DNA from 4 places in the Aquisalimonas asiatica genome. Region 3 is predicted to be linked to each of the others. Evidence: predicted binding sites of a transcription regulator. Region 3 holds the regulator's gene; each other region holds the start of a gene.
The links. Region 3 encodes sigma-54, which starts transcription at its own class of promoters, with help from an activator protein. Its sites were predicted from a motif close to TGGCANGNTNCNTGCTT; they were not measured.
Positions count from the first base shown of each region.

Region 1 (5,717 bases), on a different contig from region 3:
TGGCTCTTGAAGGGGTAGGAGGCTTGGTCGCTCCAGTAGCGCATGCGGTCCGGATGGTTCTCCACCACGCGGCCGTTGCCGTAGTCGAAGTCCCCGCGCATGCGGTCGATGATGTCGTCGTAGGGGGCGTGGACGTAGCGGCGGCGGGCGCAGATCTCGGCCACCTCCTCCACGTTGTCCGGGTCGGCGCAGTACATCTGCGCCTCCATGATGGCCATGAGCAGGGCGCGGGTGGCGTTGGGATTCTCGTCCACGTAGTCCTGGCGCATGCCGAAGGCCTTCTCGGGGTGGTTGTGCCACAGCTCGCCGGTGGTGTTGGCGGTGTAGCCGAGCCCGTGGTTGACCAGCTGCTGGTTCCAGGGCTCGCAGACGCAGAAAGCGTCCATGCTGCCCACGCGCATGTTGGCGACCATCTGCGCGGGTGGCACGACGATGGTGTCGATGTCCCGCTCCGGATCGATGCCGCCGGCGGCCATCCAGTAGCGGATCCACAGGTCGTGGGTCCCGCCCGGGAAGGTCATGGCGGCGCGCACCTCCTCGCCGGCGTCGCGCTTGTCCCGCAACGCCTTGGCAAAGTCGGTGGTGTCCAGGCCCACCTTCAGGTCGCTGTACTCGTTGGCCACGGAGATGCACTGCCCGGCCAGGTTCAGGCGGGCAAGCACGTACATGCCCACCCGGTCCTCGACCCCGGCGGTCATGAGATAGGGCATGGGCGTTAGAATGTGCGAACCGTCGATGCCGCCGCGCCCGGAGCCCAGCACCAGGTTGTCGCGGACCGTGCCCCAGGAGGATTGCTTCAGGACCTGCACGTCGGTCATGCCGTGGTCGGCGAAGAAGCCCTTCTCCTTGGCGATGAACAGAGGTGCCGCATCGGTCAGGGCGATGAAGCCCAGTTTCGCCTCGGTGGTCTCGGGCTTGCCCGAGGCCCAGGCGCGCTGGCCCAGACCGCCCGGAAGGCTGTGCATGGCGGCGCCGCCCGCGGCCGCCGCCATGCCCTGGAGAAAGCGCCGACGGCTGAAGTGGTTGGTGGTGTGGTTGCTCATGGTGTCCTGTCCCTCAAACGAAAAACGCCCGTCGCATCCCCGCGCAGCGTTGCGGGGACGGGACGGGCGTCGTTGCCGTTGTCTGTGGAGCCGAACCGCCGTTGGCTCGGACTCGGCTCACACGTAGCACGCCCTGTGCCAGGTTCGGGTTTTGTTTAAAAAACAAATAGATAGATTTTTTTCTGGGGTGCAGGGCGCCGTTTTCCTGCGTTATCGGGGTGCATCACTACAAGTAAATACCTCGAAAGGGGTGGCCCGGGGTGGGGTCAACGTGCCCGTCCCCTGAGCAGGGAAGTGGCGGCCTGGCGTCGTCTGCGAGGGGCGTGGTTCTGTTTCTGCCCCGATATGATGCACTGCCATGTTGCAGTGCACCTTTGCGGGGCGCCTGTCGGGGATGCCGGCCCTGGTGCGAAGGCCGCCCCGTCGCGCGGAACCCCCGTCATTGCAGGGCATTCCCCGGTTTTCTCCATCGTCGGCACGGTCCTTGTATCAGTCTTCGGTACCACGCGATCCGCTCCACTGATCGGGGCGACAACAAAGCGTGTCCGCAGCCATCGATCGGCTGCCATTGAACAACGGCGTTCACCAGGCCGGCCCCGTGTCCCGCACACGGAGCCGGCACGGTGAGCGCTTTTTTTTTGCCGATTGCGCGGGGACGCGGCAACGGCGGCGCACGCACGACCTGACGGAGGACGTCATGAAAGAGAAACTGGTTCTGGTCGGTAACGGCATGGCGGGGATGAAGGTCATCGAGGAATTGCAGACCATCGCCCCGGAGCGCTACGACATTACCGTCTTTGGCGCTGAGCCCCACGGCAACTACAACCGCATCATGCTCTCGCCGCTGCTCGCGGGCGAGAAGACGCTCGATGAGATCATGCTCAACGGTGAGGACTGGTACACCGAACACGGCATCACGTTTCACAAGGGCAAGGAGATCATCGAGATCGACCGTATCGGCAAGCGGGTCTTCGCTGCCGACGGCACCGTCGAGGACTACGACCGCCTGTTGCTGGGCACTGGTTCCCACCCGGTGATGATTCCGGTACCGGGGCATGACCTCCCCGGCGTGGTCTCGTACCGCGACGTGAAGGACGTGGACAGCATGCTGGAGGCGAGCCGCAGGCACCGCAAGGCCGTGGTGATCGGTGGCGGACTGCTGGGGCTGGAAGCCGCCTACGGGCTCATGCAGCAGGGCATGGAGGTGACCGTGGTGCACCTGATGCCGTGGCTCATGGAGCGCCAGCTCGACGAGACCGCCGGCCGGTATCTACAACAGTCCCTGGAGGAGAGAGGCATGCGTTTCCGCATGGAAGCGCAGACCAGCGAGATCGTCGGCGATGAAAACGGCATCGAGACCGTCCGCTTCAAGGATGGCAGCGAGGAAGCCGCCGATCTCGTGGTCATGGCCGTGGGCATCAAGCCCAACAAGGAGCTCGCCGAAAAGGCGGGGCTGTATTGCGAGCGTGGCGTGGTGGTCTCCGACACCATGCAGACCTTCGACCCCAGTGTCTACGCCGTGGGTGAGTGTGTGCAGCACCGTGGCACCTGCTACGGCCTGGTGGCGCCGCTGTTCGAGCAGGCGAAGGTGTGTGCCAACCACCTTGCCGGCTACGGCTTCCGGCTGTACGAGGGCTCGGTGACCTCCACCAAGCTCAAGGTCACCGGTGTGGATCTGTTCTCCGCCGGCGAGTTCCAGGATGACGAACGCGTGGAGAACATCGTCTACCAGGACCCTCACGCGGGCGTGTACAAGAAGGTCTGCGTCAAGGACGACCGCATTGTCGGCACGGTCCTGTACGGCGACACCGGCGATGGCACCTGGTACTTCCAGCTTCTGAAGGACGGCACCTCGGTGGCCGACTTCCGCGACTCGTTGCTGTTCGGCCAGGCGCACCTGGGTGATGCCGGTCACGGGGGCGTCAATCAGGTGGCCAACCTGGCCGACGACGCCCAGATCTGCGACTGCAACGGCGTCTGCAAGGGCGATATCGTCCAGTCCATCACCAAGGAGGGGCTGTTCACGCTGGACGACGTCAAGACCCACACCAAGGCGGCCGCCTCCTGCGGCTCCTGCAGCGGGCTGGTGGAGCAGTTGCTTGCCGCCACCATGGGTGGTGATTACGAGGCGGGCAAGGCCAAGCCCATGTGCGGCTGTACCGACATGAGTCACGACCAGGTGCGCGAAGCCATCCGCGACGGCGGCCTCACCAGCCTGCGCGCCGTGTTCGACAGCCTGGGCTGGAAAACCGACGACGGCTGCGAGAAATGCCGCCCGGCCCTGAACTACTACCTGATCTCCACCTGGCCGGACGACGCCGAGGACGACTCCCAGGCGCGCTTCGTCAACGAGCGCATGCACGCCAACATCCAGAAGGACGGCACCTTCTCCGTGGTGCCGCGCATCTGGGGTGGCGTCACCACCCCGCAGCAGCTGCGCTCCATCGCCGAGGTGGCGGAGAAGTACGAGGTGCCCACGGTGAAGATCACCGGCGGCCAGCGCATCGACCTGCTGGGCGTGAAGAAGGAGCAGCTCCCCGGTGTCTGGGGCGATCTCTCCGATGCCGGCTTCGTCTCCGGCCACGCCTACGGCAAGGCCCTGCGCACGGTGAAGACCTGCGTCGGCTCCGAGTGGTGCCGCTTTGGCACCCAGGACTCCACCACCTGCGGCATCGAGCTGGAGGAGATGACCTGGGGCACCTGGACGCCGCACAAGTTCAAGATGGCCGTCTCCGGCTGCCCGCGCAACTGTGCCGAGGCCAGTATCAAGGACTTCGGCGTGGTCGCCATTGAGTCCGGCTGGGAGCTCCATGTGGGTGGCAACGGCGGCGTCAAGGTGCGTGCCACCGACGTGCTGTGCCGGGTGGAGACCATGGAGGAGGTCAAGGAGTACGCCGCCGCCTTCCTGCAGCTCTACCGCGAGGAAGCCCGCTACCTGGAGCGCACCGCGCCCTGGATCGAGCGGGTGGGACTCAGCTACGTGAAGGACCGCGTGGTCGAAGACGCCGAGGGCCGCCAGACCCTGGCCGAACGCTTCCACGCCTCCCAGAAGCATGCCCAGGACGATCCCTGGAAGTTCTACAGCAAGAACCACCAGGAGAAGTTCGAGCCCCTGAAGAAGGCGGGCTGAGTTCCGTCAGGGTGGGTCGCGGCTTGCGCCGCTCCTACGTCGCGATGGCTGTAGGAGCAGCGCGAGCCGCGACCACCAACCAGAACACGCAACACAGGTGAACCCATGAGCGCACAACCCGATACAACCCAGAACACCGCCGATTGGCTCCCCGTGGGCCGCCTGGAGGAGATTCCGCGGCTTGGCGCGCGGGTGGTGGAGACCGACCACGGCCCCGTGGCGGTGTTCCGTAACGGCGCCGACGAAGTCTTCGCCCTGCTGGATCGCTGCCCCCACCAGGGCGGGCCGCTGTCCGAGGGGCAGGTCCACGGCCGTCTGGTGACCTGCCCGCTGCACGCCTGGAACATCCATCTCGACAAGGGCGAGGCGAAGGCCCCGGACGTGGGCTGCGTGCCGCGCTTCGAGGTGCGCAACGAGGATGGCGCGCTGTACCTCAATCCGCAGCCGGTGAGCTGAGACCCCGGTGGTCGCGGCCTGCGCCGCTACTACGGCGGGCCATGGCAAAACCCTGTAGGAGCGGCGCAAGCCGCGACCAGGCGTCGAAGGCAAACTCCGCCACCCCATACCGGCTCCAACACGCGCAGCCCGAAGAGGTGTCACCATGCACGACCAACACTCGCAAACGGTACACACCACCTGCCCCTACTGCGGCGTCGGTTGCGGCGTGCTGGCGTCGCCCGGCGCCGGGGGGACGGTCACGATCCAGGGCGACCCGCAGCACCCGGCCAATTACGGACGGCTCTGCTCCAAGGGGGCCGCCCTGGGGGACACCGTGGATCTGGACGGTCGGCTGCTGCACCCCGTGGTGCACGGCGAGCGGGCTGCGTGGGACACCGCGCTGGAGACGGTTGCCGAAGGGCTGCGCCGGGTGATTGCCGAGCACGGCCCGGAGGCGGTGGCCTTCTACGGCTCCGGTCAGATGCTCACCGAGGACTATTACGTCTCCAACAAGCTGTTCAAGGGCTTCATCGGCACGCCCCACGTGGACACCAACTCGCGGCTGTGCATGGCCTCCACCGTGGTGGGTCACAAGCGTGCCTTCGGCGCGGACACCGTGCCCGGCAACTACGCCGACCTGGAGCAGGCGGACCTGCTCGTGCTCGCCGGCTCCAATCTTGCCTGGTGCCATCCGGTGCTCTACCAGCGGGTGAAAGCGGCCAAGGCGGACAACCCGGACATGCAGGTGGTGGTCATCGACCCACGCCGGACGGACACCTGCGAGATCGCCGACCTGCATCTGCCCCTGGCGCCGGGGACGGACGTGTGGCTCTGGAACGGGCTGCTCCACCACCTGGCCCGTGACGGCCAGGTGGACTACGCCTTTCTCGAGCAGCACACCGAAGGCTTTGGCCAGGCCATCGAGACGGCGCGCGAGGGCGGCTCGGTGCCCGACGTGGCCGCCCAGTGCGACCTCCCTGAAGGTGACGTGATGCAGTTCTTCCGCCTGTTCACGCGCACCGAGAAGACCGTGTCGCTGTTCTCCCAGGGGGTGAACCAGTCCAGTGCCGGCACCGACAAGGTCAATGCCATCATCAACTGCCACC
Region 1 covers NZ_FOEG01000004.1:200,267-205,983, forward strand. Annotated here, with positions in the region: gene BMZ02_RS10800 (CmpA/NrtA family ABC transporter substrate-binding protein) at 1-1,043, opposite strand, end outside; gene nirB (nitrite reductase large subunit NirB) at 1,741-4,173, shown strand; gene nirD (nitrite reductase small subunit NirD) at 4,279-4,629, shown strand; gene BMZ02_RS10815 (nitrate reductase) at 4,775-5,717, shown strand, end outside.
Region 1: nirB (nitrite reductase large subunit NirB) is a predicted target of sigma-54. The motif match lies at 1,517-1,533, and genes of this name have one in related genera.

Region 2 (5,717 bases), on a different contig from region 3:
GATGCCACCGTACCGAGCAGGCTCGCCGCACCGCCGAGAACCACAACCAGGAACGTGTCGACGAGGTATTGAGCGCCTGCGGTGGGCGTGGTCGAACTGATGGTGGTAAACGCGGAACCTGCGATGCCGGCAAGGCCACAGCCCAGGGCAAAGGTATTCCGGTCCACCTTGTCCGTATTGATGCCGACGGCGTTGGCCATGGCGCGGTCCTGGGTGGTGGAACGCACCCGCATCCCCCACCGCGCCCGATACAGCATGATTGCGACGATCACGGACATAGTGATCGCTATGCACATCACAAAGAGATCCGAACGGGAGAGGTGGAGCATCGGTGTGAGCTCAATGCTGCCCCGGAGCCAGTCCGGCGTGCCGGCGCTCACCCCCCGTCCACCGAAAATGGAGCGAAAGACCTGCTGCATGATCAAACCGACCGCCCAGGTCGCGAGCAGCGTATCCAGAGGTCGCTTATAGAGATGGCGAACGAGCCCGTATTCGAGCAGGTAGCCCGCACCGAAGGCCACCACGAACGAGAGAGCGATCGCGACCGGGAAGTAGTACGTGAACAGCCCGGGGGCATAGAGTTCGAACGTGCTGGCAACGACGAATGTCGTGTACGCCCCCAGGGTGAGGAACTCCCCGTGGGCCATGTTAATGACTCCCATCTGGCCAAAAATGATGGCCAGACCCAGTGCCATGAGCAGGAAAACACCGAAAAGGCTGAGTCCGGCGATGCCCTGCATGGCCATGATATTGACGATATCCGATGCGGCGTACCCGCCCATGATGCACCTCACTGGTCGTGGAATGACCGGGGGCGGAAACAAAGCCCCCGACCGGGTCAGCGCTATTCGAAATCGTCTATGTCGATGTCGACGTCTTCGGGAAACGGGTCGGGCTCAATGAGTTCGGATTCGTAAACAACTTTCGCTGTCCCGTCCGACTGCCATTGACCAATGCGAAGCTTGCTCCAGAGATGCTGGTTCTCGTCGTGAACACGCACGTAGCCTTCCGGCACATCATCCAGCTCCATGCCATGAGCGGCTTCACGGACCTTGTCCACATCGAACGAGCCAGCCTTTTCAACTGCCCTTTTCCAGATCCAGGGGCCTAGATACGCAGCCTGGGTGACATCGCCAATGACGCTGTCCTCGCCGTGCATTTCCTTGAACTCCCGGACGAATTCCTCGTTGTTGGGGTTGTCCAGGCTCTGGAAGTACTTCATCGCGGAGTAATGGCCTTCGACGTTGCTCGCGCCGATGGCCTGGACCTCGTCCTCGGTCACGGAGTTTGTCAACACGGTCTGGTTATCGGCGTTGATCCCCGCGCTATCCATCTGCGACCAGAAGGACACATTGCTGTCACCGGCAATGATGCTGTACACCACATCGGGGTCGCGGAGCCGAATCTGGTTGATTGCCGAACGGAAATTGGTGTGGCCGAGGGGGAAGTACTGTTCGGCCACGACTTCGGCACCGAGCACATTCTCGATGTGGTGGCGAGCAATCGCGTGCGAGGTCCGAGGCCAGATGTAATCGGAACCGATCAGATAGTATGTATCGGGGCTCTCCTTCTCGTGCACCCAGTTCAGACCGGCAATGATCTGCTGGGTGGCCTCCTGCCCCTGGTAAAAGACGTTTGGGGAAGCCTCCAGCCCCTCGTAGAAGGTCGGGTAGAACAGCAAACCGTTCTGCTCTTCGAACACCGGCAGCACGGCCTTTCGTGATGCCGATGTCCAGCAACCGAACACCGCAGCAACGTTATCGCGCTCCAGCAGACTGGATGCGCGCTCAGCAAAGGTGGGCCAGTCACTTGCGCCATCCTCAATCACCGGCTCGATCTGCCGTCCGAGCACACCACCCGATTCGTTGATCTGGCGAATCGCGAGCTGCTCGGCTTCCACCGAGCCGGTCTCACTGATCGCCATCGTACCCGTGAGGGAGTGGAGGATGCCGACCTCGACGGTGTCATCAGTCACCGCCAAACCGGTGGTATTGACCTCCTCTGTTGGGTACTCCGTATTCGCACCGGCAGAGAGGGCGCTAGTAACGCCAAGTGCGGCGACGCTCAGTACCGCAAGGCGCTTGCGCCAGGTTGAATTTTGCATGGAGTGCTCCTTGTCGTTAGCGATTGATGCGCTGCGACAAAGAGCAACGGACGTGCCACAACCGAAATCCGCTTCAGTCAGAAACCAGGATTCGCGACATCGAATGGCTTTGCAAACAACATGTTAACTGAAAACCACCAAGACCGGCGCAACCACTCCCAAGCCTGCATTGGCGCCGAGAAGTCCGCCGCAGTTACCAGTGACAATGTCACATTGTCAGCGGTGACAATGCGACATTGTCACCGCTGTACTACCGTTTAGGGACGGCCTGACTTTAGTTCACGTAACCCCTACAAAGGGAATCCACTGCTGCTGGTGGGGGTGGCATAACTACTGCATCTGTTGTGCAGCGGAAGCTCAGGCCGAGTCACCCGTTCCGGCGTCTCCGCAACGAGCTTTCCCAAAGCGACAGCGACCCAGAAGGAGCGCACCCGATGAGCGACACCACCATCAAGATCGATCTGTCCAAGTCCCCCACCGAACACGACAACATTCACAACCGTTGGCATCCTGATATTCCGATGATTACAACGGTTGAGCCGGGGACAGAGCTCACCCTGGAATGCATGGACTGGACTGGTGGTCAGATCAACAACAACGACAGTGCCGAAGACGTTCGCGATGTAGACCTTACGAAAGTGCACTATCTCACTGGCCCCATCGGCGTTAAGGGTGCCGAACCTGGTGACCTCCTGGTCGTTGATATCCTCGATATCGGGGCTTTCGAAGACGAGCAATGGGGTTTCAACGGCATGTTCGCCCTTCAGAACGGGGGCGGCTTCCTGACTGACTTGTATCCAGAGGCACGGAAATCGATCTGGGATTTTCATGGAATCTACGCCAATTCACGTCACGTTCCCGGCGTGAACTTCGCGGGTATCATGCACCCCGGCCTGATCGGCTGCCTGCCTTCCAGGGAACTTCTTGAGGAGTGGAACCGACGCGAGCAGGAGCTCATCGACACGGATCCTGATCGCGTACCGGAACTCGCCACCGCTCCGTATGCCCCGACCGCACATATGGGCCGCATGACCGGGACGGCAGCCGAGGCGGCGGCAGCGGAAGGCGCTCGCACCGTGCCTCCGCGCGAACACGGCGGCAACTGTGACATTAAAGACCTGACCAAGGGGTCCCGTGTCTTCTTCCCGGTTTACGTGCCGGAGGCGGGGCTCTCCATGGGCGATCTCCATTTCTCGCAGGGAGATGGAGAAATTACCTTCTGCGGCGCCATCGAGATGGCCGGTTGGATCCGTGTGCGCGTGAACCTCATCAAGGATGGTGTCCGCAAGTACGCTGTGCGGAACCCGATCTTCCAGCCAAGCCCGCTGCAACCTGAGTACAAGAACCACCTGATCTTCGAAGGGATTTCCGTTACCGACTCGGGCAAGCAGCACTATCTCGATGCACACCTCGCCTACCGCCAGGCGTGCGTCAACGCCATCGAGTACCTGAAACAGTTCGGTTATAGCGGCGCTCAGGGATATGCCATCCTCGGGACGGCACCAGTGCAGGGGCATATCAGCGGCATCGTCGATATTCCGAACGCCTGCGCGACGCTCTTCCTTCCAACCGAGATCTTCGACTTCGACATCACCCCGACAGCGGACGGGCCGACCAGGATGGCACCAGCGGACGACATCCCGATGGCGCCGTGGAAGGGCTGACGCACACACCGGCGGCCGGCCCCGTCCGGCCGCCATTTCCTTGAACGGACCAACGGACCAAACGCTCCCAGGAGATACTGATGCCCGTATACACCTACCGCTGCCCCAGCTGTGGCGATTTCGATGCACTCGTGCCAAGCAGCTCCTGCAGGGACGACCAGGCATGCATCCAGTGCTGCACCCCTAGTCCACGCGTCATCACTGCAACCCACCTGGCAACTCTCTCGCAGTCCCGTCGGCATGCCCACGAGACCAACGAACGCAGTCAGCACGCACCATCGTGTCGTTGTTGCAGTGGCCATCAGAACAGTCCCTCGTCACCAGACCGCTCAGGCGCCTCCGAAACGCCCCCGATTCGGACGACGCGCCCGAAACGGCCCTGGATGCTGGGCCACTAGCAAACGCCTTCTAAAAGCGGCGGGCCTTATCAGGCCGCTCACCGGCTTCGGATCTTTCGCGCTCCGAAGCCCCGGATGTGTTGTGCCAGGAGAACGGAATGTCCGCTGAACCATCCCAACTACCGGCCATGCGGGAAGAGCTGGTCACGATCCTCGAGATCTCCAAGCTGCTGGAGAAGCCACTGGACCCAGCTAACACCATAGAGGGCATTCTACGGCTCCTGTCCCAGTTATGCGGTCTGAACTGTGGACGCGTCGCTCTTCCCAACGAGACCACCGGAGCCATGGAGATCCATCACCACTACGGGCTATGTCACGCCAATGTCGAGCATGGGCGCTTCGACCTGCGTAAGGGGGAAGGGGTAACCGGACACGTGATGCGAACCGGGTCAATTGGGTTCGTCCCGGACGTTGACGATGATCCTCTCTTTGTCCGCCGCATCGCGGAAACCAGTGGCGTATCGCCGAACGACCGACTTGCGTTCATCGCGGTCCCCATCATGGAGTCCGGGTCACCGATTGGTGTGCTATCGGTTCAGAGAGAAGCAGACATGGGCCGGCCTTTTCACCTGGATATCAGCCTGTTGCGCGTTGCCAGCGCGATGATCGGACAGGTCCTGCGCATCAACCGGTTCGTCGAGGACAAGACTTCGCAACTGGTTAGGGAGAACCAGACGCTACGCAACACCCTGACCGCGGAAGAGATGGTCCACAATAGCGTCGCTCACGGGATCATAGGATCAAGCCCCGCGCTCACCGATGCACTCAAACAGGCGAACCAGGTGGCGGACGCGGAAGCTCCGGTTCTACTCCTGGGGGAATCAGGCACCGGCAAGGAAAAGTTCGCGCGCATGATTCACCAGCAAAGCTCTCGAAGCGAACAGCCGTTCATTTCGATCAATTGCTCCGCGATCCCGGCGGATCTTCAGGAGGCCGAGCTATTCGGGCATGTCAAAGGAGGCTTCACGGGAGCAACCAACGCCAAAGCCGGGAAACTCGTCCTTGCGGACGGTGGAACGCTGTTTCTCGATGAGATCGGTGACATGCCGCTCAACCTGCAAGCCAAGCTCCTGCGCACGCTTCAGGAAAAGCAAGTTGACCCAATCGGCGCCACGCGTAGCATCCCGGTCGATTTCCGGCTCATCAGCGCGACACACGCGCCGCTGATGGATTATGTCAACCGGGGGCATTTCCGCCTCGATCTGTTCTACCGAATCAACGTCGTTCCTATCGAGCTGCCCGCTCTCCGACAACGGGACGGGGACATCCGCCGCATCGCTCTTCATCACCTGAACGAAATGAACCACCAGTACAACCGGAACGCGGTACTGAGTCGCGGCGCATTGGTATTACTTGAGAGATTCCCATGGCCGGGGAACGTTCGACAGCTGATCAATGTGCTGGAGCGCGCAGTCCTGACAGCGGAGTCGAGTCAGATAGACGACAATCTCATTCACTCGATTCTGTCCAACGAAGGGGTTGTTCTTCTGCCCGAAGTAGCCGACGCCAGGGAGTCCGCTGAGCCGACGTCCAACCCGCTCGCGAGCGGTT
Region 2 covers NZ_FOEG01000003.1:69,253-74,969, forward strand. Annotated here, with positions in the region: gene urtB (urea ABC transporter permease subunit UrtB) at 1-782, opposite strand, end outside; gene urtA (urea ABC transporter substrate-binding protein) at 845-2,104, opposite strand; gene fmdA (formamidase) at 2,539-3,768, shown strand; gene BMZ02_RS19395 (zinc ribbon domain-containing protein) at 3,849-4,166, shown strand; gene BMZ02_RS08300 (sigma-54-dependent Fis family transcriptional regulator) at 4,265-5,717, shown strand, end outside.
Region 2: fmdA (formamidase) is a predicted target of sigma-54. The motif match lies at 2,427-2,443, and genes of this name have one in related genera.

Region 3 (5,717 bases):
TCGCGGACCAGTTCCCGCAGCTGGTGCAGTGTGGTTGCCGTGGTGTCGATCACCAGGTCCGCGCGTGACTGGATGGGCACCAGCAGGCGGCGTTCCCGGTCGATGGCGTCCGCCAGGGGGATGTCGCCGGTACTGAGCGGGTGGCGGCGGCGTGTCTCCGAGAAGCGTTTGATCAGTGTGTCGTCGTCGGCGGTGAGGAAGAGAATCTCCGGGCGGATCCCGGTGACGGACTCCAGCTCGGCAAGAAGGCCGGAGAATGCTTCCAGGTCCGTCATGCGGTTGCGGGCGTCGACACCGACGGCGAAGTGGCTGGCCGTGTCCTGCTCCAGGCTGGTGATGTGCTTGCCGAAGGACGACAGCATGGTCACCGGCAGGTTGTCGATGCAGTAGCAGCCGCTGTCCTCCAGCGTGTGGAGCGCCACGGTCTTGCCGGAGCCGGACAGCCCGCTGACGATGATCAGCCGAGTGCCTTCGCTCATGCCGTACCTCCTGTCAGTTGACCGCCGGCGTGTAGCCGGGCGACGACTTCGACCAGCAGGGCAAGAGGACGTTCCGGAGACACGGGCAGGGTGACACGGGGTACCGGCCTGTCGGCCAGCACGGTGTCGTCAACCGTGGGTGTCAGCCGCGGCCAGTCGGCCCAGGACGGAGGTGGCATCAGCCGGATCACCCGGTCCACTGCGGCCTGCGCCAGGACGGCGTGGCCACCGAACAGGTGGGTGACAGACTGCGGGCCAAGGCCGCGGACCTCCAGCAGGCCCGCCAGTGCGGCAGGTGCCCGGCCGATCACGCGCCCGCCCTCGACGCACAGGGCGACGGCGTCGTCCGCGACCAGCCGGTGGCCGCGCCCGAGCAACTGCAGCGCCGTATCACTCTTGCCGGTGCCGCTGTCACCTGTGAGGAGGAGGCCGCAGCCGTGCACGCTGACCAGCACGCCGGGGACGGTGGCGCCCGTGTCACCGGTCACGTGATCACTCATGTGCTCCCCTGGGCGGCCTCCCAGTCCCTGAGCAGCTCATACATGGCGTCGGCGTCGTTGGCATCGCGGAGCCTGCGGCACAGGGGCTGGTCACTGAACATCTCGGCGAGCCGGGCAAGAATCTGGAGGTGTTCGTCGGTGAAATGTTCCGGTACGACCAGGGCGAACAGGAGGTCGACGGGTTCGTTGTCGAAGGCGTCGAAGTCGATGGCTTCGCTGGTGCGGATGAAGGCCGCCGTGGCCGTGTCATTGCCGTCCATGCGGGCGTGGGGCAGGGCGACGCCGTGGCCAAGCCCGGTGCTGCCGAGCTTCTCGCGGCTGATCAGCTTGTCGAAGATGGCGTTCGCCGGCAGGGCGGAGTCGGAGCCGGCCACCATGTCACTGAGGACTTCCAGGCCGCGCTTCTTGCTGGTCACCTGGATGTCGCAGGCGATGCGCTCCGGTGTGATTAGGTCGGCAATCTTGATCATGCTTGTCCACGCAGGGTCGTGTCTGCGGTTTCGGAAGTCGGCGGCGGCCCCGCGCTGGTGGCCGCCGCTGCGCGCTGTTCAGTCCTCTTCGCCCTCTCCCTGGGCCTTGGCCTGGGCGCCTTCGTTGCGCCGGTGGTCGGTCACCTTCTCCTTGTGCTTCTTCACCTGCCGGTCGAGCTTGTCGATGAGCCCGTCGATGGCAGCATACATGTCTTCGGCGCTGGCATCAGCGTAAAGCTTGGCGCCACTGAGCAGCATGGTGGCCTCGGCCTTCTGCCGCAGCTTCTCCACCGTCAGGATCACGTGGACGTTGACCACGTTGTCAAAGTGGCGCTCCAGCTTGTCCATCTTGGAATGCACGTACTCGCGCAGTGCTTCGGTGAGATCCACATGGTGCCCGGTGATGTCGATCTGCATAGAGACTCCTCCCGTATGAGAGCCGGAAACGGCTGGCCCAGTGTTGCCTCAGGCAATCCTTTTTCGTTCGTTCGACGAGGCAATCGACATGGATTCACGATACTTTGCCACTGTCCGTCGCGCCACATCGATTCCCTCATTTTTCAGGATTTCGGCCAGTTTGCTGTCGCTGAGCGGTTTGCGGGCGTCCTCTTCGGCGATCAGCCGGCGAATCCGGGCGCGGATGGAGGTTGCCGAGCACTCCTGTCCGTCCACGGTATGCACGTGGCTGGAGAAGAAATACTTGAACTCGAACGTGCCGCGGGGCGTGTACATGTACTTCTGCGTGGTGATCCGGGAGATGGTGGACTCGTGCATCTCCACTTCTTCCGCCACCTCGCGCAGCACCAGCGGCTTCATGGCCTCCTCGCCCTGTTCCAGGAACTCCTGCTGGTGATTGACGATGCACGTGGCCACCTTGAGGAGCGTTTCATTGCGGCTCTTCAGGCTCTTGATGAACCAGCGTGCCTCCTGCAGGTGCTGGCGCATGGTGGCGTTGTCGTTGCCCTGGTCGCCGCGGCGGACGAGGCCGGCGTAGTAGCTGTTGACGCGGATCCTGGGTGATGCCTCGGGGTTCAGCTCCACCCGCCAGGCGCCGCGCTCCTTGCGGACGTAGACGTCGGGCACCACGTACTCGGCCGCGGGTGTGCCGATCTGGGAGCCGGGCCGCGGGTCCAGGGTGCGTACCAGCTCCAGTACCTGGCCGAACTCCTCCTGGGAGACCTTGAGCTTGCGGGTGAGGGGGCCGAGCTGGCGGCTGCCGAGGAGGTCCAGGTGCTTGTCCACCAGCAGCCGTGCTTCGGCAAGCCAGGGGGTGTCTTCCGGGAACTGCTCGAGCTGGACCAGTAGCGCCTCGCGGGGGTCCAGGGAGGCTACTCCGAGCGGGTCGAACCGCTGGATCAGGTGGCGTACCGCCTCCACCTCGTCGGGCTCCACGGGGTCGTCGCCGTCAGTCACCGATTCGCAGATTTCCTCGATGGTGACGCCCAGGTAGCCGTCGTCGCGGACGCCGTCGATGATGGCCTCGGCGATGGCCATGTCCCGTTCGCTGAAATGGGACAGCTGAGCCTGCCACAGCAGGTGGTCGTGCAGGCCGCCGCTGCTGCCGGCGGTCCGGTTCTCCCACGCCTCGCGCTGGTCGTCCTCGCCGGCGGGCGCGCTGTAGGCGGTGCTGCCGTCGTAGATGTCGTTCCAGTCGGAATCCAGGGGCAGGTCCTCGGGGATGTCGGCCTGGTCCGAGGCGGGCTTGTCATCGGCGCCGTCGTGATCGTCGATCGTGTCGGCGACGTCCGGAGCGGTGTCGGTGTCCGTCGCTTCGCCACCGCTTGCCTCGCCGTCGCCGTCCGTTTCGCCGGACTCCCGGGCGTCGGTCGTGTTCTCGGTGCTGGTGTCGGTATCGGCGGCATTGGCGCTGTCGTCGCCGCGGTCGGTGTCAGCGGCCGCCTCGTCAGCTTCGTCGAGCTCGTCAGCGGGCTCCAGCATCAGGTTGGAATCCAGTGCCTGCTGGATCTCCGTGCGCAGCTCCAGAGTCGACAGCTGCAGCAGTTTGATCGCCTGCTGGAGCTGCGGTGTCATGGTGAGCTGCTGGCCGAGACGTAGCTGCAGCGACTGTTTCATTGGCGATGCCTCTCTCCTGCTGCCCCTCGGGCTGCGGGTCAGGCCGGGCCTGCATGCGAGTGGGTTGATGACCCTATCGTAACTGACTCTGTCGCCGGTTAGAACATTGGCCCGATACTTGCGTGGGCTCCTGGAAAGTGCTAAGCCACGAGATCACAGGCGAAAATGTTCGCCCAGGTACACCTCGCGGACCTGCTTGTTCGCCAGGACCTCGTCGGAGCTGCCGCGGGCGATGACTTCGCCCTGGGCGAGGATGTAGGCGCGCTGGCAGATGCCGAGCGTCTCCCGCACGTTGTGGTCGGTGATGAGTACGCCGATGTCCCGGTCCGCCAGGTGGCGGATGATTTCCTGAATGTCCAGCACCGAGATGGGGTCGACGCCCGCGAAGGGTTCGTCCAGCAGGATGAACTGCGGGTTGGCGGCGAGCGCCCGCGCGATCTCGACCCGCCGGCGTTCGCCGCCGGAGAGGCTGATGCCGTTCTGATCGTGCAGGTGGCCGACGTTGAACTCGTCCAGCAGCTCTCTGGCGCGCTCCCGGCGCTGCTTCCGGTTGAGTTCGGGGCGGGTTTCCAGAATCGCCAGCAGGTTGTCCATGACCGTGAGCTTGCGGAAGATCGAGGCTTCCTGGGGGAGGTAGCCGACGCCACGGCGGGCGCGCACGTGCATGGGCAGGTCGGTGATGTCGTTGCCGTCCAGCTCGATGCGCCCGCCGTCGGCCTGCACCAGGCCCACCACCATGTAGAAGCACGTGGTCTTGCCTGCGCCGTTGGGGCCCAGCAGGCCGACCACCTCGCCGCTGGAGACTTCCAGCGACGCGCCGTGGACCACGGTCTTGCGGCGGTAGGTCTTCACCAGCTTCTCGGTGCGCGGCGGGCTCACTCGTCGTCTCCGTTGTCCTCGTCGTCGGGGAACAGTCGGATCTGCACGCGGCGTCCGGTCTCGGGCTCGCCGCGCGCATGCACCCGGTCGGCGGCCACCTCGTATTCGATACGCTCGCCGGTGAACGTGTTCCGCCCCTGGGTCAGCCGCGCGCCTTCCAGCAGGATGACCCGCTCGGGGCCGGAGGCGTAGTACTCCATGCGCGGCGCTTCCGCCTCGATGGGGCGGCGGTCCTCGCCACCCCGCTGGTTGTAGACGGCGGGCTCGCCTTCCACCACCACGTGGTCCAGCGCCTGATCGCCGGCGTCGTCCTCCCGCAGGTGTACGGTCATGCGGTCGCCGGTGATGCGGCGTGGCCCGCGTGTGAGCACGACGTTGCCGGTGTAGACGCTGACGCCCCGGGCGTTGTCGATCTCGGCGTTGTCGGCGTCCAGGTCGATCGGCTCGGCCTGCGCGCCGGCGGCGCCGAGCAGAATCAGCAGGGCCGGCAGCAGGCACAACGGGAGCGCGCGCCTCCAGGCGCGGACTGCGGAATTACTCCGGCGCATCATAACGACCTCTTACCTCGGACAGCAGTTCCACCAGTTCACGGTCCAGGTAGGCGCGGACGCCGACCCCCTCAATGCGTGCGCCGTCGCGCCAGTAGACGGCGTGACGGTCGGTTTCCGCGTACCGGCGCTCCGGCTCCAGGTGAACCTCGCTGGTGTCCACGTTGGCGGGCAGGTTGTCGCTGCCGCCGGCCCGCCGGATTTCCACCTCGCCCTGGAGGTGGACGTTCTCGACGTTGTTGGTGGCGCGGCCGCGCTCGGCACGCAGGTGCCACGGCTCTCCCGAGTCGGCGAAGTAGGTTACTTCCGGGTGTTCCATCAACCAGAGGTCCTGCCCCTGGAAATGCTCCATGCGCGGCGACGTGACCCGGTAGGTCGGGGTGCCTTCCTCGCTGGTGGCGTTCAGGGTGAACGTCTCCATGAAGTAGTCGGGCCGCTGCTCTGCTTCCTCGGGATCGGCTTCGATGGGCTCATGGGTCTCCTCGTCCAGCACCCACCAGCCCACCGCCACCAGCAGGATCACGGCGACGATTCGGAATGTCCAGCGTTTATCCGGAAGCATAGTCCGCGATCACCCCGTCCAGTGCGCCGTGGGCCGCGAGCAGTAGCTCGGCCATCTCGCGGACGGCACCATCACCGCCGCTGCGGCCGGTCACGTAGTGGGCCGCCGCCCGAACGGCCGGGTGTGCATTGGCCACGGCGAAGGCCAGCCCGGCGCGGTGGAGCACGCCCAGGTCGATGAGATCGTCACCGGCGAACGCCGCCTGG
Region 3 covers NZ_FOEG01000002.1:652,809-658,525, reverse strand. Annotated here, with positions in the region: gene rapZ (RNase adapter RapZ) at 1-479, opposite strand, end outside; gene BMZ02_RS07780 (HPr kinase/phosphorylase) at 476-979, opposite strand; gene ptsN (PTS IIA-like nitrogen regulatory protein PtsN) at 976-1,449, opposite strand; gene hpf (ribosome hibernation-promoting factor, HPF/YfiA family) at 1,528-1,866, opposite strand; gene BMZ02_RS07765 (RNA polymerase factor sigma-54) at 1,915-3,522, opposite strand; gene lptB (LPS export ABC transporter ATP-binding protein) at 3,676-4,401, opposite strand; gene lptA (lipopolysaccharide transport periplasmic protein LptA) at 4,398-4,901, opposite strand; gene lptC (LPS export ABC transporter periplasmic protein LptC) at 4,936-5,511, opposite strand; gene BMZ02_RS07745 (KdsC family phosphatase) at 5,498-5,717, opposite strand, start outside.

Region 4 (5,717 bases), on a different contig from region 3:
TGGCCTGCTGGCGCTGTTCTTCGTGCCGCGGGGCCGCGTGTCCGGGCGTCGGCCGCAGCTCGACTGGGTGAGTCTGGTGGTGCTGGGGGTTGCCGTCACGGCCCTGCTGTGGGCCATGGTCAGTGGCCAGCGGCTCGGCTGGACACACCCCCCGGTCCTTGCTGCCCTGATTCTGGTGCCTGCGCTCACGGCGGGCTTCGTCGCCCGACAGCTGCTGGCGCGTGATCCGTTGCTGGATCCGCGCCTGTACCGGGTGCCCGCCTTTGCCGCGGGCTCCACCATCGCGCTGCTGTTCGGCGCGGGGCTGTTCGGTTCGACTTACCTCATTCCGCTGTTCGTCCAGGAAATTCAGGGAATGACGCCCACTGCCGCGGGGGTGGTGCTGATGCCGGCCGGCCTGGTGATGGCTGCGGCCTTCCCGCTCGGCGGGCTGCTGGCGGACCGGATGCGTCCGGTGGTTCCCATCATGGCGGGCCTTGTCATCATGGCCGTGTCCTGTGTGGCCATGGGGTTCGCCGGCCCCGGCACCGGCTTGCTTGCGGTCATGGGGTGGGTTGCACTCGGGCGCCTGGGGCTTGGTCTGGGGATGCCCTCGATACACACCGGGTCACTGTCGCGCCTGCCCCTGACCAGCACTGCCCAGGGGGCGGGGGCGCTGAACTTTGCGCAACAGTTCGGTGGCGCACTGGGTGTGACGTCCCTGTCCGTGTTACTTGACTGGCGTGCGGTGCGAGAAGTCGAGGCCGTTGCCGGCGCAGAGGGCGTGGCAGGTGGCCTGGCCGCGTTGCCGCCCGACCTGTACCGGCAGGCCTACGTTGCCGGCTTTCAGTGGAGTTTCCTGTTGCTGGGGGCCGTGTTCCTGCTGGCGCTGGTCGCGGCCTCCCGGTTCGGCCGGCAGTAGGGTCGTGCAGGACGGCTTGGCGACGGCGGCGCCGTTTACCGCGTGCCTGTCGGTGTGCCGCCCGTGACCGGGGCTGATAGACTGCGCACAACCCCTTTCCTGCTGGAGAGACCGTGTTTCACAAGCTTCCACTGTCCTGGTGGCAGTATCTGCTGCTCTGGCCTGGCGCCACGTTCATGGACTGGCTGGCGAGGACCTGGCCGGATGTGGTGATCCGTTACGGTTTCGGGTTCACCATGGAATCCTATGTGTTCTGGTCAGCCGTGTTGTCACTGCTGTTCTGGTTCGTGGTGCTTGTGGCTCTGGTCTGGGTGTTGAACGGGCTTCGCCGCAGCCGGGGAGCGCGACACAGCACCCGCTGACGTTGTACATTCCTTTTATTTCTTTCCCGTCTTTCTGCCAGCGATGCGCCGTTGAACCGGTAATTTCTTATACAAGGCTTGCATTGCGAGTGAAGCTGTACTAACCTTGTACTCAAGTTAACGGAACAAACGTGTTTTGTTGTGGTTGTCTGCTGAAGTGCTTCTCGCGTTGGCGCACCCTGTCCCCATATGCGCCGCCCGGCCCCCTCAAGGCGGCCGGGTTTTTTTGTCCGTAATCAACGCAATCCGATGAGGGCTGGCGCGCTCTCGCGCCAGCCCTGGGGATCCGCTTCTCAGGCGCGACTGATCTCCCGCCCGCCGCGGTTCTCCGGCGCAGGCGCGGCTGCCCCTGGCCCGTAGGTCTGTGGCGCCGGCACATCACCCTGGATCAGGTCGATGGTCCGTTGCACGCCATACTGCTGTTGCTGGATGACCCGCCCGTTCGCCTCGTTGATGGCACGGCACCGCTGCAACTCCTCCAGCAGGTCCGCCCACTGCGCCCGCACGGGCTCGGGGTCTTCCAGTGTCTCCAGGGCGGTGTTGATGGCGCTGCCTTCGCGCTCGCCGGTGATGGCCTCGACGAGCGCGAGCCGCTGGTTCTCGCTGGTTTCAATGGCGCCGAGGAGGTCGACCTTGCGGCTCAAGGCGGATTGCAGTGCCTCCATGTCACGTGCCACCAGCGCGCTCTGCTCTTTCTCGAGCTGCGTGTTCAGTGCCTGCATCAGCGAGAGCTGCTCGCCAATGGTCTCTGCAAGGGCGCGTGCATGTTCGGCCACGGTGTTACTCCTCGAGGAGGCTTTCCAGTTCCATGAAGCGGTCGGCGATGCTCTCGGCATTCAGCGGGTACTCGCCATTGGCGATACGCTCCCTGATCTCGTCGACACGCCCCTGGTCCACTTCGGGGGTCTGGTCGATGGCGTCACGCACCGACTGCAGCCGCTCCGACTCGCTGGCGCCGGCGGATGTGGCGTCGCCATTCGATTCCTGACCGACCTGGGGGCGCTCGCCGGGCTGCTGCACCTGGCGGTTGTCCCGGGCATCCTGCGTCGGCGTTACACCGGGCCGGTTGCCCCCGTCAATTGGGTTTGCCATGACTTGCTCCTGTCCTTCAATCAGCGTCGCGGTGAGCCGCTACTCACCCTGTCAGATCCGCTATCGGCAGGGTTTGCCGCAACTTTAGCTTCAGGTGCAACTTTTTCACAGGGTACTGGCCCCATGGTTTCGGCGAAAGCCGGTGTGCGGTCAGAAGCCAACCCTGACCCGGCTGTCGCCGATGATCTCGCCTTCGATGACCCGTTCCGACGACGTATTTCTGACGCGAATGCGATCCCCGAGGGCGCCGGACTGCAGCGCCTCCCCGTTCATGCTGACGCTCGCTGCCCGCGAATCAAGGGTCAGCAACACGGTCTGTCCGCGCTCGACCAGCTGCGGGGCGCTGACGCGCGACGGCGTCAGGATTTCGCCGGAGCGCATGGCGCGGTTGAGCTCCATGCCGACGAGTTCCTCCGCGCTGGTGTAGTAACCGCGGCGCGTGCGGTTGACGTTGATCTCCACAAGCTCCAGGTCATCCTGGCTCAGCAGTGCACCGCGGGACAGGGAGCGTGCTGCCGCATAGACCTCCTTGAGTGTCTCCACCCGTACCGAGACATACAGCGTCCAGGGGCTCGGGTGGTTACAGCGCACGCCGACCGTCGCACGGCTCTGGCTGGAGCGGCCGGGCGGGCTGAACGTCTCCAGGGCCTCCTCGCAGCGCGGCAGCCGCAGGCGCTGGTCGACGCGCCCGACATCCACCGTGCTCTGGCCGTCGCCGGTCAGCTCGGCCTCTGCGTGGCGTTCCACGGCGTCATGAATTTCGTCCAGCGGCTGGATGTCGTCGGCGCCCGCGGTGCCGGCCCCCAGGGCGATCGGTGCCGTGAAGGCGGCGGCGGCATAGCGCACGGTGGAGGCCCGCGCACGGACACGGATGCCGGCCAGCCACGTTGTGATGTGAGTCCATGTGTTCATTGGTTTCAGGCGCTAGTTTTGTGCCCCGCGTATCGGGGCGTTACCCGGGCGTAGATTAAGCAAAATGCGTGCCGTTATCCGGCGTCAAGTTTCCCGGCGCGGGGCCGATATCCGGCTATCGACACGTCATACAAGCAGTCGGGGCCACAGCGTCGGCTGCAGGAGAGATCAAGACATGGCCAGCATCATGGATTCCGTGGACCAGCGCACGACCCTTGCGGGCACCAACCGCATGGAGCTGCTGCTGTTTCAGCTGTCAGGCGCCCAGCTGTTCGGGATCAACGTATTCAAGGTGCGCGAGGTGATCCCCGTGCCGCGCCTCATCCAGCTGCCGCACTCACACCCGACGGTCGCCGGCGTGTGCTACATCCGTGACCGCACCATCGCCGTCATCGATCTGCGGATGGCCACCACGGGGCGGGCGCTGGAGGAGCGGGATACCAGCTCCGTGATTGTCACCGAGTACAATCGCAGTGTGCAGGGCTTCATGGTGCGGGGCGTCGACCGGATCGTGAACGTCAACTGGCGCGACATCATGCCGCCGCCGAGCAGCTGGTCCAACACGGCCTATCTCACCGGTGTGACGCGCGTCGACGAGCGGCTTGTGCAGATCGTGGATGTCGAGAAGGTCATGGACGAGATCAACCAGGCAGGCGGTATCGGGGCGTTGCCGGGTGTAGAGGAGGGGGGCGTCAAGCCTGCCTCCGGCGCGGAAGACTGGCATGTGCTGGTGGTGGATGACTCGTCCGTGGCCCGGCGTCAGATTCATGACACCCTCCAGGGGATGGGTGTGCAGGTCACCATGGCGCGGGACGGTCAGGAGGCCATGGAGACGTTGCGGGGCTGGGCGGCACGCCCTGACGAGTCCCCGTGGAATCAGCTTCTCATGGTCATTTCCGACGTGGAGATGCCCCGTATGGACGGCTACACTGTGGCGACGGAAATCCGGCGGGACGATGCGTTGAAAGGGTTGCATCTGTTGCTTCACTCCTCCCTGAGCGGCATGTTCAACGAGGATCTGGTCAAGCGCGTCGGGGCCGACGATTTTCTGGCGAAGTTCGGCGCATCGGAGCTGGCTGGCCGGGTACAGGCTCGCCTGGAGCAGGTGAACGCCTGATTCGGCGTGGTCTTCGCCGATGTCATCACGCTACAATTCGGCCGGCGGCGGTTGCTTCTGGCCGCTGCACCTACCAGCCGATCAATGAGGAAGCCGCCTCCGTGACGTCCAGAGCCATTGCCCCGGAACATTACCAGGCGTTTCGTGCGTTCCTCGAACAGTCCTGTGGGATCGTGCTCGGGGACAACAAGCAGTATCTGGTCTCCAGCCGGCTCGGCCATCTGATGGAGCGGGAGAAGATCAAGGACCTCGGCGAGCTGGTCTTCAAGGTGCAGCAGCCGGGTGGTCAACGGCTTCGCGGCACGGTCATCGAGGCCATGACCACCAACGAAACCCAGTGGTTTCGTGACAGCTATCCCTTCACCATCCTGCAGGAAACGTTGCTGCCGGAGTTTCACAAGCGTGGCGTCGACAAGCTCCGCATCTGGTCCGCGGCCTGTTCGTCCGGGCAGGAGCCGTTCTCCATGAGTATTGCGCTGGAGGAGTTCCGGGCGCGGGGCCCCCGCATCGAGGCGGAGATCGTCGGAACCGATATCTCTCCGGCCATGATTGCCCAGGCGAAGGAGGCGAAATACTCCGACTCCACCGTCAACCGGGGGCTGAGCCCCGAGCGTCGAGATCGCTACTTTCAGCGCAGCGGCGCGGACTGGGTGGTGCGTCCGGAGATTCGCCGGCGCACTCAGTTCATGGTGCACAACCTGCTGGACAGCTACGCCAGCCTCGGACGGTTCGACGTGGTGTTCTGCCGTAACGTCCTCATCTATTTTTCCGCCGAATCGCGGGAGAACATTCTCAACCGCATGATCCAGCAGATGCGCCCGGGTGGTTACCTCATTGTCGGCGCCTCGGAGTCGCTGGCCCGGCACGCTGGCCAGCTGGAGATGGTGCGCAGTCAAGGCGGTGTCATCTACCGCGTGCGTCAGCCGGCACGGTAAGCGGCAAGCGTTTGCCGCTCCATTGCCGCTTTCCTGTTGCCGGAACGCCGACGTTGCCGCGCCGGTTTTCTGCCGCCAGCCCCGAGAGATCGATCCGCCCCTGAGGCGCAACGCCAGTGCTGACGGGCCTCTTCGCCTGCTGTCGCCCGTATTTCTCTCCATCTTTCCCTGGTTTGGCATGACGCTTGCTTAGAGCTCCGGTGTCGATTCACTGGAGGGTGATCATGGCAATTTCCTTCGATAACGCAGTGGGCCCACACGCGGCAGCGCTGAAGCTCCGGGGAGAGCGGCATCAGCTGCTCTCGGAGAACATCGCCAACGCGGATACGCCGAACTACAAGGCCCGGGATATGGACTTCCGCACCGCGCTGCAGCAGGCCGAGAACGGCCAGGCCAAC
Region 4 covers NZ_FOEG01000007.1:22,033-27,749, forward strand. Annotated here, with positions in the region: gene BMZ02_RS13955 (DHA2 family efflux MFS transporter permease subunit) at 1-901, shown strand, start outside; gene BMZ02_RS13960 (hypothetical protein) at 1,015-1,263, shown strand; gene BMZ02_RS13965 (flagella synthesis protein FlgN) at 1,557-2,039, opposite strand; gene flgM (flagellar biosynthesis anti-sigma factor FlgM) at 2,044-2,355, opposite strand; gene flgA (flagellar basal body P-ring formation chaperone FlgA) at 2,506-3,267, opposite strand; gene BMZ02_RS13980 (chemotaxis protein) at 3,443-4,384, shown strand; gene BMZ02_RS13985 (CheR family methyltransferase) at 4,486-5,319, shown strand; gene flgB (flagellar basal body rod protein FlgB) at 5,544-5,717, shown strand, end outside.
Region 4: flgA (flagellar basal body P-ring formation chaperone FlgA) is a predicted target of sigma-54. The motif match lies at 3,325-3,341, and genes of this name have one in related genera.